2 regions of the Paenibacillus sp. FSL H8-0537 genome follow, and region 1 is predicted to be linked to the other one. Evidence: riboswitches for the same ligand, from Rfam matches in the RefSeq annotation. Region 1 holds a riboswitch; the other holds the start of a gene.
The links. A riboswitch is a leader RNA that binds a small molecule or an ion and turns the genes downstream of it on or off. The one in region 1 is predicted to bind thiamine pyrophosphate.
Positions count from the first base shown of each region.

Region 2: linked by a shared signal. The riboswitch ahead of thiC (phosphomethylpyrimidine synthase ThiC) and the one ahead of MHB80_RS05435 (acetylornithine deacetylase) in region 1 are both predicted to bind thiamine pyrophosphate.

Region 1 covers NZ_CP150290.1:1,340,244-1,348,563, reverse strand. Annotated here, with positions in the region: gene MHB80_RS05450 (ABC transporter permease) at 1-573, opposite strand, end outside; gene MHB80_RS05445 (ABC transporter ATP-binding protein) at 570-1,469, opposite strand; gene tenA (thiaminase II) at 1,466-2,137, opposite strand; gene MHB80_RS05435 (acetylornithine deacetylase) at 2,753-4,072, opposite strand; TPP riboswitch at 4,191-4,302, opposite strand; partial or broken gene MHB80_RS05430 (aminoglycoside 6-adenylyltransferase) at 4,991-5,685, shown strand; gene htpG (molecular chaperone HtpG) at 5,737-7,617, opposite strand; gene MHB80_RS05420 (hypothetical protein) at 7,764-8,320, opposite strand, start outside.
Region 2 covers NZ_CP150290.1:4,936,094-4,944,413, forward strand. Annotated here, with positions in the region: gene MHB80_RS20780 (NAD(P)H-dependent oxidoreductase) at 1-253, shown strand, start outside; gene thiC (phosphomethylpyrimidine synthase ThiC) at 266-2,035, opposite strand; TPP riboswitch at 2,319-2,424, opposite strand; gene MHB80_RS20790 (glycosyltransferase family 4 protein) at 2,459-3,628, opposite strand; gene MHB80_RS20795 (hypothetical protein) at 3,717-4,013, opposite strand; gene MHB80_RS20800 (tryptophan-rich sensory protein) at 4,157-4,918, shown strand; gene MHB80_RS20805 (ATP-grasp domain-containing protein) at 5,156-5,755, opposite strand; gene MHB80_RS20810 (hypothetical protein) at 5,901-6,407, opposite strand; gene MHB80_RS20815 (hypothetical protein) at 6,426-8,320, opposite strand, start outside.

The DNA.
Region 1 (8,320 bases):
AGCGCCGCCGACGCTGATCGCCGCTGCCATTTTCAGCCCCGTGAAAAACTCCGGCAGCGCCGAAGGGATTTTCCACTTGAGGAACAGCTCGCGCTTGCTTGCTCCCATCGTCCGCAGCAGCTCCCCGATATCCGGGTCCGCCGAGCGGAAGCCGTCCGCCGTATTCATCGCAATGGGAAAAAAGGTGAACAGCATGACAACGGCGATTTTGCTGCCGATTTCATAGCCAAACCACATGACCATAATCGGCGACAACGCAATAATCGGAATCGTCTGCGAGGCGACAACGAGCGGGTACAGCGTCTTGCGCGCCAATGATGAGCTGTCGATCCAGATCGCCGACAACGTGCCAAGCACGATTGAAATCGCCAGCCCAAGCAGCGCCTCGCCTAACGTGATGACGAAATGCCGCGCCAACAGCCCGCTGTTCTCCGCCAGGGAGACAAGCACATCAGACAGCCTAGGGATAATATAATGGGGAATTTGGAAAATTCGCGTTCCCACTTCCCACAATACAGCGAGCAGAAGGATGAACAGCTGGGCAGGCATATGCTTCTTGAAAAAACGCTTCATTGCCTTCCCCCCTCTAGGCTGGCCGCTGTATGCGCATGCCCGAAATGCCCAAGCAGCTGGCGTTTTAACGCCACAAAAGGCTCGCTCAGCATCGTCTCGTAGGTGCGTGGACGCGCAAGTGCCACCGGATATTCCACCAATTCGGCAACCGGCGCCTTTGCAGCAACCAGCACCCGATCCGATAGAAGCAGCGCTTCATCTATATCATGGGTAATAAAAACAATCGTTTTGCGATGCTGCTCCCATATTTGCAGCAGCCATTCCTGCATGCTGACTCTCGTCATTGCATCAAGGGCGCTGAACGGCTCATCGAGCAAAAAGAGCTCGCCGCCGCCCAGCAGCGAACGAAGAAACGATACCCGCTGGCGCATGCCGCCCGACAGCTCATGCGGATACTTCGCCTCGGTTCCAGCGAGGCCGAAATCCGGCAGCAGCTCCCGCACCCGCTGGCGCGCTTCCTTCTTCGGCGTTCCTGCCAGCTCCATGCCGAGCGCGGCATTATCCAGCACCGTCCGCCACGGCATAAGACAATCCTTCTGCGGCATATAGCCAAGCTTCGCCGCCTGCTGCTGGCGATTTACGCCGCCGATCGCAATCGTGCCGGCTTGCGGCTCCAGCAGCCCGGCCAGCAGCCGAAACAGCGTCGTCTTGCCCATGCCGCTCGCCGCAAGGACGCTGACGAACTCACCCTGCCTAATATGCAGGTCAAGCCCTTCAATCAGCGGCGGCCCGCCGGGAAAAGCATACGTCAGTCCGCTGACGCTAAGGCCTGCCGGCTCGTTGTTTTCGCTATGTGCAGAAGTGGTCGTTGCCGCTGCTTCTGCTGCTGCTGACTTGCTTGCCCCCGCCGCCCGTTCAAGCCCCTGCTCTCCCAGCAGACCTTTATTTATGCTCACACTGGCCACTCCTCCATGCGATATGCCATATCCCAAAATAAATATTCCATCTTCGATGTTATGACAAAATGCTCCTCCAGCTTCGCAAGCTCCCGCTCCGGAAGCCCTTCTGCCAATTGATCCATGAGGCCAATGCACCAGTGGGTCAGCTCGCCGAACTCCTCCGAGCTGTACATAAGAATCCATTCCTTATACAGCGGATGATCCAGCGCACCCGGATATTCGGCGAAGGTTACGCCGATTTCGCGGTAGCTCCACATGCACGGCAGCAGCGCTGCTACAACCTCTGCAAGCGAGCCATTCGCCGCGACGTCGAGCATATACTTTGTATAGGCGATATTGCTTGGCGCCGGCTGCGTGCCTTCAAGCTGCTCGCGCGTAACGCCAAAACGGTCGGCATACTGGCGGTGCAGCTCCATTTCCACATGCAGCGTGGAATGATACAACCCGGCGAATTTGACCATTGTTGCCATATCGCCAGCTTTTATACTGCCGTAGGCGAACAGCTTCGCATAGTCGATTAAATAGACGTAGTCCTGCTTGAGATAATAGATGAAGCGCTGCGGATCCAGCGTTCCTTCGCGCATTTCCACGAGAAACGGATGCTCATGGCTTTTCTGCCATACTTCGCGGCTTGCTTGATATAATCTATCGCTAAATTTGCTCATCGTGTCCTCCGGACGCCGGATGAAAAAGGGCTGCTGCGCTTCTCCAGCTCAAACCTTTCACGCAGCGAAGCCCTTTTTCACCGGCTTTTTATTTAACAGAGAGTGATTCGCTCTCTCTTATATGCTCAGCTCGTTTATTCAAATACTTCTATGTTTAATAAAAGCTGCTGCTTTAACGCTACTTTAACATTACTCTCATTAATCCGACTTATGTTCGAGGATTGACATTCCTCTATATCCGCGATTTGGTCGATTTAGCCGATTTGGTCGACGATTTAGTCGATTTGATCGATTTGGTCGACGATTTAGTCGTGCCAGCGGACAGGAGATTCGCTATTTCAGCGATTTGGCCACTTTAATCGTGTTCGCGGACAGGAAATCCGCTATTCCGTGATTAATGGGGACTTTATAGGCTTTTTGCTGCCAATAACTGCATCTGAGTCCGCGAACAAGGCAAAATCGTTGATTTTCGCAAATTAACGGCTTCTCTGTCCGCTCGACAACTACTCGCTACTCACTTCTCACTACTCGCTTCTCACTTCTCGCTACTCACTTCTCACTTCTCACTACTCGCTACTCGCTACACGTTAATCGCTACACGTTAATCGCTGCTCGTTAATCGCTGATGCCTGAGCCCTGCTCGCCGCCCTCTGCTTCCTCTTTCGGACGGTTGCACCAGTCGGCGATGAAGCCCAGCATAACTTTTGTATAGTAAATCAGCTCGTTGATGTCGACGCTCTCGTCCACCGCATGGGCATGCTCCAGCTGCCCTGGACCATAAATGACCGTCGGGATGCCTTCCCTGCCGATCCAGCCTGCATCGGTTACGCTTGGGCTCATGCCAACCGCAGGCAGCACGCCAAGCACTTGCTGATGGCTTTGCTCCAGAGCCTTCAGCCCCGACCACTCGGGCTGAAGCTCCTGCGAAGGGAAAATCTCGCCGCGCTCCTCAATCATCGAGCGCCCTCCCCAGCGGAAGGTTGGCGGATGCTTGCGCATCCAAGGATCGCCCTGCGCCACGCCAAGCAAATGCTCTTCAATCTCCGAAGCAATCGCTTCATAATCTTCATTCGGGTAAAAATGAACCGTGATCCAAAGCGAGCAGCGGTCTGCGATAAAAGCGGCATGACGCCCGCCCTCAATGACCGCAGGGTTTATCGTATTCGAGCCGGGAGGAAAACCCTCATAAGATTTGCTCACTGCCCAGTGGCGCTCCAAATCTTGAAGCCCGGCGATCAGCTTGGCCATTTTTTCAATTGTGCTGGCTCCTTGAACGCCGCCCCCAGCATGGATCATGCGCGAACGCATGCCATCATGGAACGTCTCCGGGCTTTGCAAAGTGACCCAGCCGGTTATAACCCCGCCCTGTCCTTGAATCGCCAGCCCGCTCGTATCAGCGACGATGGCAAAATCCGCTTCACAGCCGCGCTCCATACAAGCGCGAGTACCTGCCTCGCCCGCTTCCTCGCCAATAACGGCTTGAAACAGCAAATCCCCTTTCAGCTCCACACCGGCTTCGGTCAGCAGCTTGTTTGCAAACAACAATGCCGCAAGCCCGCCTTTCATATCGGCGGTTCCACGTCCATAGGCGCGTCCATCCTCCAGCACCAGCTTGAACGGATCATGCTTCCAGCCCCCGCTGTCGCCCACCTCGGCGACATCCATATGCCCATTGAGCAGCAGGCTGCGGTAGTGCTTGCTATCGGTGCCCCGTTTTACCGCCGTCACGTTCGGATCACCCGGGTAAACCTCCCACAGCTCCGTTGCAAAACCGCTCGCTTGCAGCTGCTTCTCCAAAAACCGCTGCGCTTCCAGCGTATTGCGTGCTGGAGGGCTGACGGTCGGATAGGCCACTAGCTCGGCTAGCAGCGCAAACAGCTCATTCTGCCGCTCATCCACCTGCTGCTGCAATGCCTCAATCCACGCTTCTGTCATCTACTTTCTCCCCTTTCCTGAAGGAAAGCAATGCTCGCAGCTCATCCAAAATCTCGCCCTAGACAAAACTACTTTTTTAAGCGGAGAAATACAAAAAAACCATTCGAGAATACACGAATGGCTAGGTTTCGTTATGTTCTCTACGCCAGCATTACCTGGATCAGATTAACGGTCAGGAAAACAAGTTCCCTATCTCAGCCAGACTTTATCCAGCACCCGCATTTCGTATGAAATTAGTTTAACTATAACGGAATACTTGAGATTAGGCAACGGTTCTATTGTGATTGCGGGTGATTACCTTTTTTAGGGGCTGTAGCTGTGGTGAGAAGAGTCTGCACTTATCGCAATAAAATAAGCTGCTATGATATACTTCCCATATACTAGTTTATTTGGAGGGAAATACGTGGCATTGATCAGGAATTTAAGTAAAATATCAAGAAACTCTAGATTACAAACAGAGGCAGAGTCTACATATAACATATTAGTCAAGAATGGCAAGAAATACATTCAGATCAATACGTATGGCTCTAAAGAACGAGTACATACCAACGTAGTAAGCCAGACCATACAAATAGATGAACAAACTGCGAAACAACTGTTAGACATAATTAAATCGGAGTTTTCTTTATAATTATTAGATCACTAATTGATTAGCTACGGGAGGGATTATGCTGGCTACCTATAAACAAATTCAAGATTACATTAAACACAACAATGGGTACGTTCCCAAAACATGTTGGATTGCACATATGAAAGAAGTATGTGGTCTAAAGCCTAGAGTGGCACCAAACAGATACGAGGCCAACATGAGAACAAATCCGTGTCCCCTAGTCAAACAAGATGATATTAAAAATGCTTTTCGACACTTTAATATGTTTGAATAACTGACCGTAATCCTATTATGCCAATGATTGTAGAATTGTACTTGCAACTCTTGAAGGCTCGCGCATCAACAAAAACATCGTACCAGATCTAATTCAGAATGTGGATGTTTCCTATTTTGTGACCGATATGGATGCCTTCAAGGAAGATGAGGAGTGGCTGAACAGTTTCGGCAAGCGGATTATGATGCAGAAGCCTGAGGATATGGAGCTTTTCCCATCCGAATTAGTTAATTGGTTTTCCTATCTCCTCATTTTTGAAGATCGGCATAAGCTCGACTTGACGTTGATTCCAATCGACGAGGTGGAGAATTATTTTATGAATAGCGACGGGTTAGTCGAAGTGCTAATCGATAAACAGTTGCTTATGTAAGAAGAAGTGCTCCCAACTGAACGTCAATATTGGACGAAGCAGCCTACCGCAAGAGAATTTGACGATTGCTGCAATGAATTTTAGATGGTTTCTACTTACGTGGAGGCTATTCCTTTAGCTTAGGGAAAAGCTATATATTTATTAACCGTTAACTTCCAGAAGAGGATTGGGAAGCACTGCTTTCTACTTATGCTGAAAATAGCTGTCCCAACATGTGGCAGTGCCTATTCACCTGCTATGAGCTGTTTCGAAAAAACTCTAAAACCGTAGCAGCAAGCTTCAGATATACATATCACCATTACAATGAAGCCATCACCAAATATACAGAACACATCTATCAAAAAGAGGGCTTTCTCTAAAGCAGCTTGACGCTGCTCTAGGGAAAGCCCTCTTAAACATGCTTGTGGCTGTTACACCATGATTTTGCACATTGCGTTCGTAAATTCAACTGGATCCTGAATTGGCAAACCTTCAATGAGCAGCGCTTGGTTGTACAGCAGGTTCGTGTACAGGCCGAGCTTCTCTTCATCGCTGGCGAAAGCGGTTTTGAGCGACTGCAAAATCTCGTGGTTGACGTTGATTTCGAGCACCTTGTCCGCTTTCACATTTTGGCTGTCCGGCATCGCTTGGAGAATTTTCTCCATCTCGATCGACACTTCTCCTTCGGAGGACAAGCAGACCGGATGTGATTTCAAGCGCTTCGAAGCGCGAACACCGGATACTTTGCCCGCAAGGATGCCCTGCATCTTCTCGAACAGCTCCTTGTTGTCAGTCGCTTCCGCCTCTGTCGGCTCCTCACCCTCCTCTGCTTCAATGCCAAGATCGCCGCTGGACACGGATTTAAACTCTTTATCCTTGTATTTCAAAATCACTTTAATCGCAAATTCGTCAATATCGTCCGTGAAGTACAAGATTTCATACCCTTTGTCCAATACCATTTCCGTTTGCGGCAGCTTCTCAATGCGGTCGATAGATGCGCCCGAAGCATAATAGATGTACTTCTGATCTTCCGGCATGCGCTCTACGTATTCATCGAGCGATACGAGCGTTTTCTCCTTGGAGGAGCTGAACAGCAGCAAGTCCTGCAGCGTATCCTTGTTTGCGCCGTAATCGTTGTAAACGCCAAATTTCAGCTGTCTGCCGAAAGCTTTGTAGAACTTCTCATAGCTGTCGCGCTCGTCTTTGAGCAGGCTGATCAGCTGGCTTTTAATTTTGTTTTTGATGTTTTTGGCAATGAGGCTCAGCTGGCGATCATGCTGTAGCAGCTCGCGGGAAATGTTCAGCGACAGATCCTCGGAATCAACCATCCCTTTCACGAAGCCAAAATAATCCGGCAGCAGGTCGGAGCACTTGTCCATAATGAGCACGCCATTAGAATACAGCTCAAGGCCTTTTTCAAATTCCTTCGTGTAATAATCAAAAGGCGTATGCTCTGGAATGTAGAGAATAGCGTTATATACAACCGCGCCGTCTGCACTGATATGGATATGCTTAAGCGGCTTGTCGAAGCCATAGCGCTTCTCCATATAGAAGCTGTCGTAGTCTTCCTGCGTCAACTCGTTTTTATTTTTGCGCCAGATCGGCACCATGCTGTTAATCGTCTGCTCTTCGGAATACTCTTCGAATTCGCCTTCGCTGTCCTCTTTCGGACGTTGTCCGGCCACATCCATCTTGATCGGGTAGCGAATGAAATCGGAATATTTCTTAATGATCGCACGCAGGCGATATTGCTCCAGAAACTCGTCGTAGCTGACTTCTTCCGCATTGTCTTTGATTTTCAGCACGATTTCGGTTCCGACGGTATCCTTCGTAGCCGGCACAATCGTGTAGCCGTCTGCGCCTTCGGATTTCCATTTGAACGCTTCCTCGCTGCCGAGGGCACGGCTTGTTACCGTTACAACGTCCGCCACCATAAACGCCGCATAAAAACCAACGCCGAACTGGCCGATGATGTTATGGCCGTCCTTCGCTTCATTCTCGTTCTTGAAGGCCAGCGAGCCGCTCTTGGCAATAATGCCGAGATTGTTCTCCAGGTCCTCCTTGGTCATTCCGATACCTGTATCGGCAATCGTCAGCGTGCGCGCTTCTTGATCCGCCGTTACTTTAATATAGTAATCCGCCTGATTGAATACCAATTGATCATCGGATAATGCTTTGTAGTAGATTTTATCAATTGCGTCACTAGCATTGGAGATCAGCTCGCGTAAAAAGATTTCCTTCTGCGTATAGATGGAGTTAATCATCATTTCCAGCAATCTCTTCGATTCCGCTTTAAACTGTTTCTTGGCCACGAATAAATCTCCCTTCAATAATCATCATTATTAGGCTGCGTAAGGCTACGTCTAGTTTAGCACTCTTCACGCCTGAGTGCTAATCCTAATTTTTATATACCATATATGAATTTGTAATGTCAACTTATGGTTGGCATTCGCCTCGTTCATTTTCCTCCCACCCATACGTCACCAGCTTGCAGCTTGTATACAGTGTCTGCTTGTCCGCCCCATTGCTGCTTCTCCACATCATAAGCTCTGCTCTTGATCCGTTTAACTTCCCGCTCCGTGCGGAATCCTGATGCCAAATCATCCGCTAGCTCGGATTCATAATGAAACTCCGCATCTATATGAAGCTGCCAGACAAAAGACTCCACGCCTTTGATTTTGTGCAGCAGCGGAAGCTTAGCGAGACGTTCGTCTGCTTTAGCCTGCATTATATTATTTTGCTCAAACGTATGATCATAATAATGAAGCTGCTCGCCAATCGCCGCAACCACCTGCGAGGATATGAAATCCGGCTCAAACAGCCATATTTTCAAATAAAATGCTTCGTTTCGCTGCTCCAATTGCTGATGCCACGCTTCATAAATATCCATTAACGCGACCAGCAGCAGCCGTGAAAACCAGACAGGCGGATTACGGCGAACCAATCTATAGAAAGGGTCTATCCAGAGCTTCACATAATCCCTTTGATGATGAGCGAGATACTCCATATCCAGCT
Region 2 (8,320 bases), 3.4 Mb from region 1:
AGGAAAGGCGCTTCCCGAGCAGCTGCTTAAAGGAAAAACAGCCCGGATCATCGTCACGATGGACGCGCCGGGCTGGTACTACCGCTTTTTCCAAGGCATGGCTGGCCACAAAATGATGAAAATCAATATCCTGCAATTTTGCGGCGTCAAATCCGTCCGTTTCACTACGCTGTATGAGGTCAGAAAATCGTCGCTTGCGAAAAGACAAGGCTGGCTTTCCAAGGTAAAGCAGCTCGGGGAACGGTCTGCCTAAGCAAATATCATTTTATGTCCCGCTAACATAAATATTGCTTCCCGATTCCTTGAACGCCTCGGACTTCTCCTTCATTCCCGCTTCAATGGCCTCTGTCGTCTCCAGCCCATTCCGCTCCGCGTATTCTCTAATATCTTGCGTAATGCGCATGCTGCAAAATTTTGGTCCACACATCGAGCAGAAATGGGCGGACTTGGCGGCCTCCGCCGGCAGCGTCTCATCGTGGTACGACATGGCGCGCTCAGGATCTAGCGACAAATGGAACTGGTCGCGCCAACGGAACTCGAAGCGAGCTTTCGACAGCGCATCGTCGCGCAGGTGGGCTCTTGGATGGCCCTTCGCCAAGTCGGCAGCGTGGGCAGCTATTTTATACGTAATAACCCCCTCCTTCACATCCTCCTTATTTGGAAGCCCCAGATGCTCCTTCGGCGTCACATAACAGAGCATCGCGGTGCCAAACCAGCCGATCATGGCAGCGCCAATAGCGGATGTTATATGGTCATAGCCTGGTGCAATATCGGTTGTCAGTGGCCCCAGCGTATAGAAAGGCGCTTCCTCGCACACCTCGAGCTGGCGGTCCATATTTTCCTTAATCAGATGCATGGGGACATGCCCCGGCCCTTCGATCATCACCTGGACATCATGCTTCCAGGCGATTTTCGTCAGCTCGCCCAGCGTATCCAGCTCGGCAAACTGCGCGGCATCGTTGGCATCGGCTATCGAGCCCGGACGCAGGCCATCTCCTAGCGAGAATGACACATCGTAAGCCTTCATAATTTCGCAAATTTCCTCAAAATGCGTATATAAAAAATTTTCCTGATGATGGGCCAGGCACCATGCCGCCATAATGGAGCCGCCACGCGATACAATGCCCGTCACCCGCTTGGCTGTGAGCGGAATGTAGCGAAGCAATACGCCTGCATGGATCGTAAAATAATCAACCCCCTGCTCTGCCTGCTCTATAAGCGTATCGCGAAATACGTCCCAGCACAGATCCTCCGCTTTGCCATTAACCTTCTCCAGCGCCTGATATATCGGCACCGTGCCGACCGGAACCGGGGAATTGCGAATAATCCATTCGCGCGTTGTATGAATATTTTTCCCTGTGGACAAATCCATAATCGTATCCGCGCCCCAGCGCGTCGCCCATGTCATCTTCTCCACCTCCTCCTCAATAGAAGAAGCTACTGCGGAATTTCCAATATTGGCATTAATTTTCACATGAAATTGCCGTCCAATAATCATGGGCTCAATCTCGGGATGATTAATATTGGCTGGGATAATTGCACGCCCAAGCGCAATCTCCGAGCGGACAAATTCAGGGTCCATCCCTTCTCTTATCGCAATAAATTCCATTTCATGCGTGATGATTCCTCGGCGCGCATAATGAAGCTGGGTAACGTTATGTCCTTTTGTCGCCCGCAGCGGCCGCGTCGTTATTGGAAAAAGCTCCGCTCCGCGCTCGCTCGCCTTCTCCGCCGTCATGAAGCCATTATCCTCTGGCCTTATCGTGCGTCCGTCATACTGCTCCACATCTCCTCGCCCTTCAATCCAGTCTCCCCTTACATGTCGCAGCCCTTTATAAACATCCGCCTCATAAGCGGTATCGGTATACGGCCCACTCGCGTCATACACACGGATCGGCGCATTCGGTACTTTTTCTCCGTTTCTGCCTGTGCTTGCCTCCAGCTCAATTTCGCGCATCGGCACCCAAATATCCAGTCTTGCTCCCGATTCGTACACTTTGCTGCTACCCGGCAGCGGATTCATAAAGATCGTCATATGCAAAAAACCTCCCATGGCATTATGAAATTCCACCAGGAGGCCTTTAAACGTATATTCAGTTGGAAAATGCAGCGCTCGGCGCCTGTTCCTTTGCTTTCATTCCATTAGGCGGGATGACGACGCCCCACAAACGAAGACGCCAAAGGCGCTCCGCTTGCCTGCTTTTTCAACCAGAGGGCAACAAAAAACCGCTCCGGCGAAGAAGCGGCAGAATGTGCAAACATACGCGAAAGGCAGAGCTTCCCCCATGCTAAAAAAGCAAAAAGAAGCTGCTCGCGATGAACTCACTTTCCCACTTTCCTACGCTGGCATAACCCAGATCAGGTTCAAAGGGACCAAAGCTCATTCGCTTTATCTCAGCCATGAAGGCGCCCCTAGTGGATTTCCTTGTTAGACTATACCGCCCCCATATACTGGTTGTCAAATCAAATCAAACAGTTTTCGTTCATTCAGCACATTCATCCAGCTGCGGCCCGTATGCTGCCAAGTAAAATTCCGCTCCACCCGCTCGCGGCTCTTCTTCCCCATACTCGCCCTAAGCTCGGAGCTTTCGAGTAAAGCATGCAGCTTGGCTTTCAGCTCACTTTCCAGATTTTGCTGCGATATCAAATAACCAGTGACGCCGTCCCGTACAATTTCCTTCATGCCTCCTGCCCGTGTGGCCACTACTGGAAGGCCCGTCGCCATCGCTTCGACATTAACAAGCCCGAAAGCTTCTCGCTGTCCGGAAGGTACGATCGCCATATCTGCGGCTAAAAACCAGCCCGGCACTTCGGTATAAGGCACATAAGGAACGAAGCGTACATGATTGGGGTAAGCGCGGCCGAGCTGCTGGAGCTTGCGGGAATAAGCGGTGGAGCGATGTGACCCATAGAACGGACTGCCAACGATGACAGCGAGCATATTAGGATGTTTTTTTACCAGCTCAGGCATAATATGCAGCAGATGGTGAGCGCCTTTCAGCGGAATGAGCCTGCCGAGAAAAATAACGACCTCGCGGCCCACCAGCTTTTTCGCCTGCCGCTGCCGCTCCCGCTTCTGTCGCCCTTCCTCGGTAAACCGCGACGGAAAAAGCTCCGTCTCTACGCCGGGATAGACGACTCGTATTTTCGCTGCCGATTCAGGCGCCCTCGTCGCAACGACGCGGCGCAGAAACTCGCTATTTACAATAATGCGATCGGCCGCTTGCAGGCTTTGGTGCAGCCTGGCTGGCGAGATATGCCCGGGACTTAGGAAAGTAGAGGAATGCAGGCTCAGCCAAATTCGGGCGGCCGGCAGCTTCTTCTTAAGGGTAAGCACGTTATGGGGACGATTCTCCACCTGAATAACATGCGGCTTGTAAGCAGCTAGGGAACGTCCAACAGCGGCAATATAGCTTGCTTTGTTCACCGCTGGGAATCTGACGCAGTCGACGCCGCCAACTACCCCGTTGCCCTTCAGTCCTTTTGTTGTCCTGCCGTAAATGCGGGGATGAATCCGATTTTTTAGAAGTGGAACGAATTTTTCGACTACCCGCTCGACTGAGCTGCTTTTCGCGGATGGGATCGGAAATGACCCTGGTGTAACAAACGCCACTTTGGCATGCGTCATTTCGTGCAACTGCCTCCTTGCGCATTAAAATGGCAATATGTTTGCGATAGCATACGCGCTTCTCTCGCACATTGCCACTAGTTTGCTGCTAGCTGGACGGCCGAAGCACATTCAAAGCCATTCGCGCTGGGGTATAGATAGCCAAATAAGCCCCTCCTATCATAAAAACAGGATTAAGCAGCACCGCATGAATTTCGGTCATAAACACGGTGTCCCTCAGCATCGTTCTCGCTATCGCCGCAGCAATGGAAATAAACGTCGTAAAAAGCAAAATGGCTGCCAGCGCATCCATTACAAGCTGCGCCTTCCGGCTGCGGCAGCCAATCCAGCCTGCTGCCAAACAACAGGCCGCAAGTATAAGTGTGATGGAGACAGTGATAGTCATTTAAGCAAATACCCCCTTCTCTTTTGCGCTTTCCTACATGAAGCTTGAGCTTTTTGTGCAAGAATTAAACGAGATGGAGTGAAATAAAAGCCTGACATGGTGAATAAGACAATAGAGATACACGAGGAGAGGAGAAAAATAAGATGAACGCTGCCTATCGCTGGCTAAACGCTTTTGGACTGTTGATCGTCATTGTCGTCAATGCACTCGCCGTTACCCTGCCGCTTGGAGGCAAAACGACTGCCCAGCTTGCGGCGCAATACCCGATTCTGTTCATGCCCGCTGGCTATGCCTTCTCCATCTGGAGCCTGATTTATTTGCTGCTTGCTGGATTTGTTATTTATTCCTTTCTGCCCTCAGGCAGAGCAAGCAGGCTGCCCGCACAGATAGGCATCTTGTTTTTCGTTAGCTGCCTGTTTAATGCGGCTTGGATTTTTGCTTGGCAATACGAGAAGGTGTACGCCAGCGTATTTATTATGCTCGCACTGCTCATCACGCTGATCGCCATCTATACGCGCGCCAGAACGCCTGGCTGGCAGACGGCAACGACTGGCGAACGCTTTTTTGTAGGGCTGCCCTTCAGTCTCTATCTCGGCTGGATTAGCGTGGCGACCATCGTCAATATTACATCCGCGCTCTACAAGTCGGGCTGGCAGGGCTTTGGGCTGTCCGAGACGGCATGGACGATTATTTTGCTGGCAGTCGCTACCTTGCTCGCCTTAATCATTGGCTGGAGCTACCGCGATGCCGCTTTCGTCGCCGTATTCGTCTGGGCGTTCATCGCCATCATCGTCAAGCAGCAGGCGCAGGAAGCCATCGTATTCAGCACGCTCGCTGTTACGATTGTGCTCGCGTTGTTTATTGTGCTTTTGCTGGTGTTGAAGATGCGGAGGCTTCGTGGGTAGTGGTGGAGTGAACGGGGAAAAAGTCTATTTGGAAGAGGAAGCTTGCTTGTCTGTTTGAGGTGCGAATACGTCGCTTTCTTGGTTGCACCGGATCATTCGCACCTCTACATTTGAAAAACAAATCACAAATTAGGTTTAATGAATGGTTGCTACATTAATTTTATTATAGAAACTTATAAGGTCTGCGTTATCGGGCAGGCCTGATACTTGCCCATCTCCCAATTCAAGAATGACCCATTAGCCATTCTCAACTTTTGCTATATCCATTGTGAAAAAGTGACTGTTTATTTTCTTCGCAATTTCTATGAAGGGAGCTAGATCTGGTTTATTTTCATCATATATTCCCTCGTCCCAATATTCCATCGTTATTAAAGGCTTACCTTCCAAAAAGAAAATTCTAAATTCCTTTGACAATGGTGCTCCACTCTGCGGATGATAGGATAAAAATTCCAAATTTACGAATTCCTTAAACACAAGCCCTTCATTCAACTCGTCACCTTGCAATTCTACAAATTTCTTTACTACTTTTAATAATTTTTTTGTATTTGAAGCATCGGGGATATAACAAGCTTCGTTCCAATCATGTTTACGTGATTTTACATAGTCTTTCAGAATAATTGGTCCCTGTCCAAATACTTCAACAGCATCTAAAACCTTTTCTAGTGCTGCACTATATATGGGTTTACGTATTTTATTTTCAGGACAATAAGCATCCCTAAAAACGTTTCCCCTATTAATAAATTCAGTTACAAGTAATGTATGTGAAGGTAGGTCTTGCTTACTGATGCTCCAGTCAGTATTTATAATTCTTTGTACTGCTTTTTCAAATCTTTCCAACGTTGCCCCATCTTTTCTTTATGGTATATTTAAAATCCGTTTTATTTGGGATCGAGAATATCAGGTCTAAAATGAAGGCTTTACATCATTGAATCGACTCTCCCTATTCCGTTCTCACACGCATAGCGTGGAGCTTAACATAGGGTTATGAATTGTCTAGTTTGTTTAATGTTTCATCATTAATATCAATCGGGTCATGCTCTCTTAACATAAATGCAGAGTTGCGCGACCATCCATACTGACCGCATATAAGTTCATTATGATGATAACTAATGACTCCCCCTCGCTCATATAGTTTTATAACTGGATCGTAAATATCTGTAAACAGTTGGGCAACCGGATTTTTTTGATCGATTAAAAATGCCCATTCTAAATAAAAAGTACACATGTATTTTGATACCCAACCTCCAGGAATTTTCTCGATTGTATCATTATAGTTATCCTTTATACTTACAGGTATGTGGGCATTGACTAATTCGGGCGCATTAAAGACAGCACGCCTGTTTTCTTGATCTTGATTCATATAATCTAAAAATAAATTGCCCCTACGAATAAATTCAGCTACCAGTTCCCGATGAGAAGGTTGATTAGGATTTTTTTTCTCCCATTCAATATTTAGAATCCGTGCCTTAGCCTCGTTAAAGTTACTCAATATACTTGTCACCTCTTATCAAATTTTCGGATTAAATTCTGGGAACTCACCTGGTGGCGGTGATGCTAAATCATGTGCACCCGGAGGATAACCTGATAGACCCTTCTCTTTATTAAAAGATGCTATATCACGATATGGAAGACCTTTAGACATAAGTACACTTTCTTCAAGTTCATGCTCCTTTAATGCTTTAAACCAGACTTTTTGCTCTATATTAAGCTCCCCTTCAAGAGCCTTCTCCCAGCCATAAGCTATATCTATGTCTGGATCAAAGTAACCTTTATAATAGTACTCACCATTTTTCCAATCTGCCAAATTAACGTGTTCAGTCATGAATATATGATCTTTTAAAAGTCTTGATTCTTCTAAAGTTAAGCCCGTGTTTTTAGAGAATGTTTCAAGTTCCTTTGGATCAAGACCCGTTCCCCTTAATTTTTCATATGTTTTTAGTGCAATTTCCTCCTGTTTAAATGACGGTGTCCATATAATAGCAGGTCCACGTGGACCAATAGGATGAGGAAGCTTTTTTCCCGTCCCCTCAACAACCTTACTCTCCAGCTTCTCCGCATCTGCTACAGATTTCCCAACCGCTCCTTCAATACCCTCTACCAGCTTCGGAGGAAGCTTTGATGCCAGCTTAGCGACTCCTGCTCCGAGCGAGATCGCTGCACCCACGACCATAATCGCCTTCGCCACATTTTTACCGAATTCTCGGTTCTCTTCATAGCTCGCTTGCAAATTCACTACTCTATTGTAGTTGTTCTTTATATACTGAAATGGCTCAACGAACTCCTGCTTGACACTCTCTTTTAATCCTTCAAATAAACTGCTCGCCGTAATTTTACCGTTGCCTATTCCTGTAACAAGCGCAGTGAAATTCGGTACCGTTTCTCTCCAAAAGGTAGAGGTTAATGGATTAAAAGCTGCCGCGGCATTCAGCATGTCCATACCATCACTGGCAAGCTGAGATACCACTCCATCTCCTATCCCTATCAGCATCACCGTATTTTTCATGGCTTGCTGATTGGCATTAGGTGAATTGAATCTGCCTAGGCTTACATCAGTCATCGCGAATTTAATAAGCCCCTCTGTGACGACCCCATCTCGGCCTAACAAAGTTCCTTGCTTCTCCCACATCGCCGCACGCGCGTCACTTTCCAGCAGCTTCTGATAGGCATATACCGACACAAAGGTTTTTTTGTCGTACACCCCTGTCGCCGCACCGTCATAGATGTTCATTTTCGTCAGCGACTGCTGAAGGGATTTAATATCCTCTGAGCTGAACTTCGCATTCGTCGAGGCTATAATAGACGCTACTTGCTCATTAAAATGGTCGGCCTCCGAGGGCCCATCCCAATCGATGCTGCCGAGATCAGGTACAAGCTTCGCAATATCCAGTGTTGCCCCTTCTTTACCCCAATCTTGCCCCATCGTTAACAATTTCCCAGCTCGATCCCGGTCACCATCTTTAATGGCCTGCATAATCGCATTGCGTTGATCTAACACACGCTGATTAGCTGCATCTAGGGCGAATACAGGTAGCTTTAAATCCTTGGCAATTCGATCATCCGTCGCCTGCAAAACCGACTCAATCGCCTTTATTTTCTTCTGCTCCGCGTCAATAGAAGACTGCACATTAGGGATATTTCCTGCAGCGATAAATTCCCATTTCTTCTTTTTCAAATCATATAGCTGCTCCAGCTCTTGATCAAGTGTCGTACCCGAATCAAGCCGCTGCACGGTAAAAGCTTGCCCTGTCGCCGCCATAAATGTTTTCGTATAGCTGTTAGCCTGATTAAGTGCCGACTGCAACTGCTTACTCTTCTGCTCAACGCGTGCTTCCAGCGCAACATTCCCTTTGCCGCTCCACTTGAGCAGGTCCAGCTCGATTCCATCCCGATATAATCGGTCAT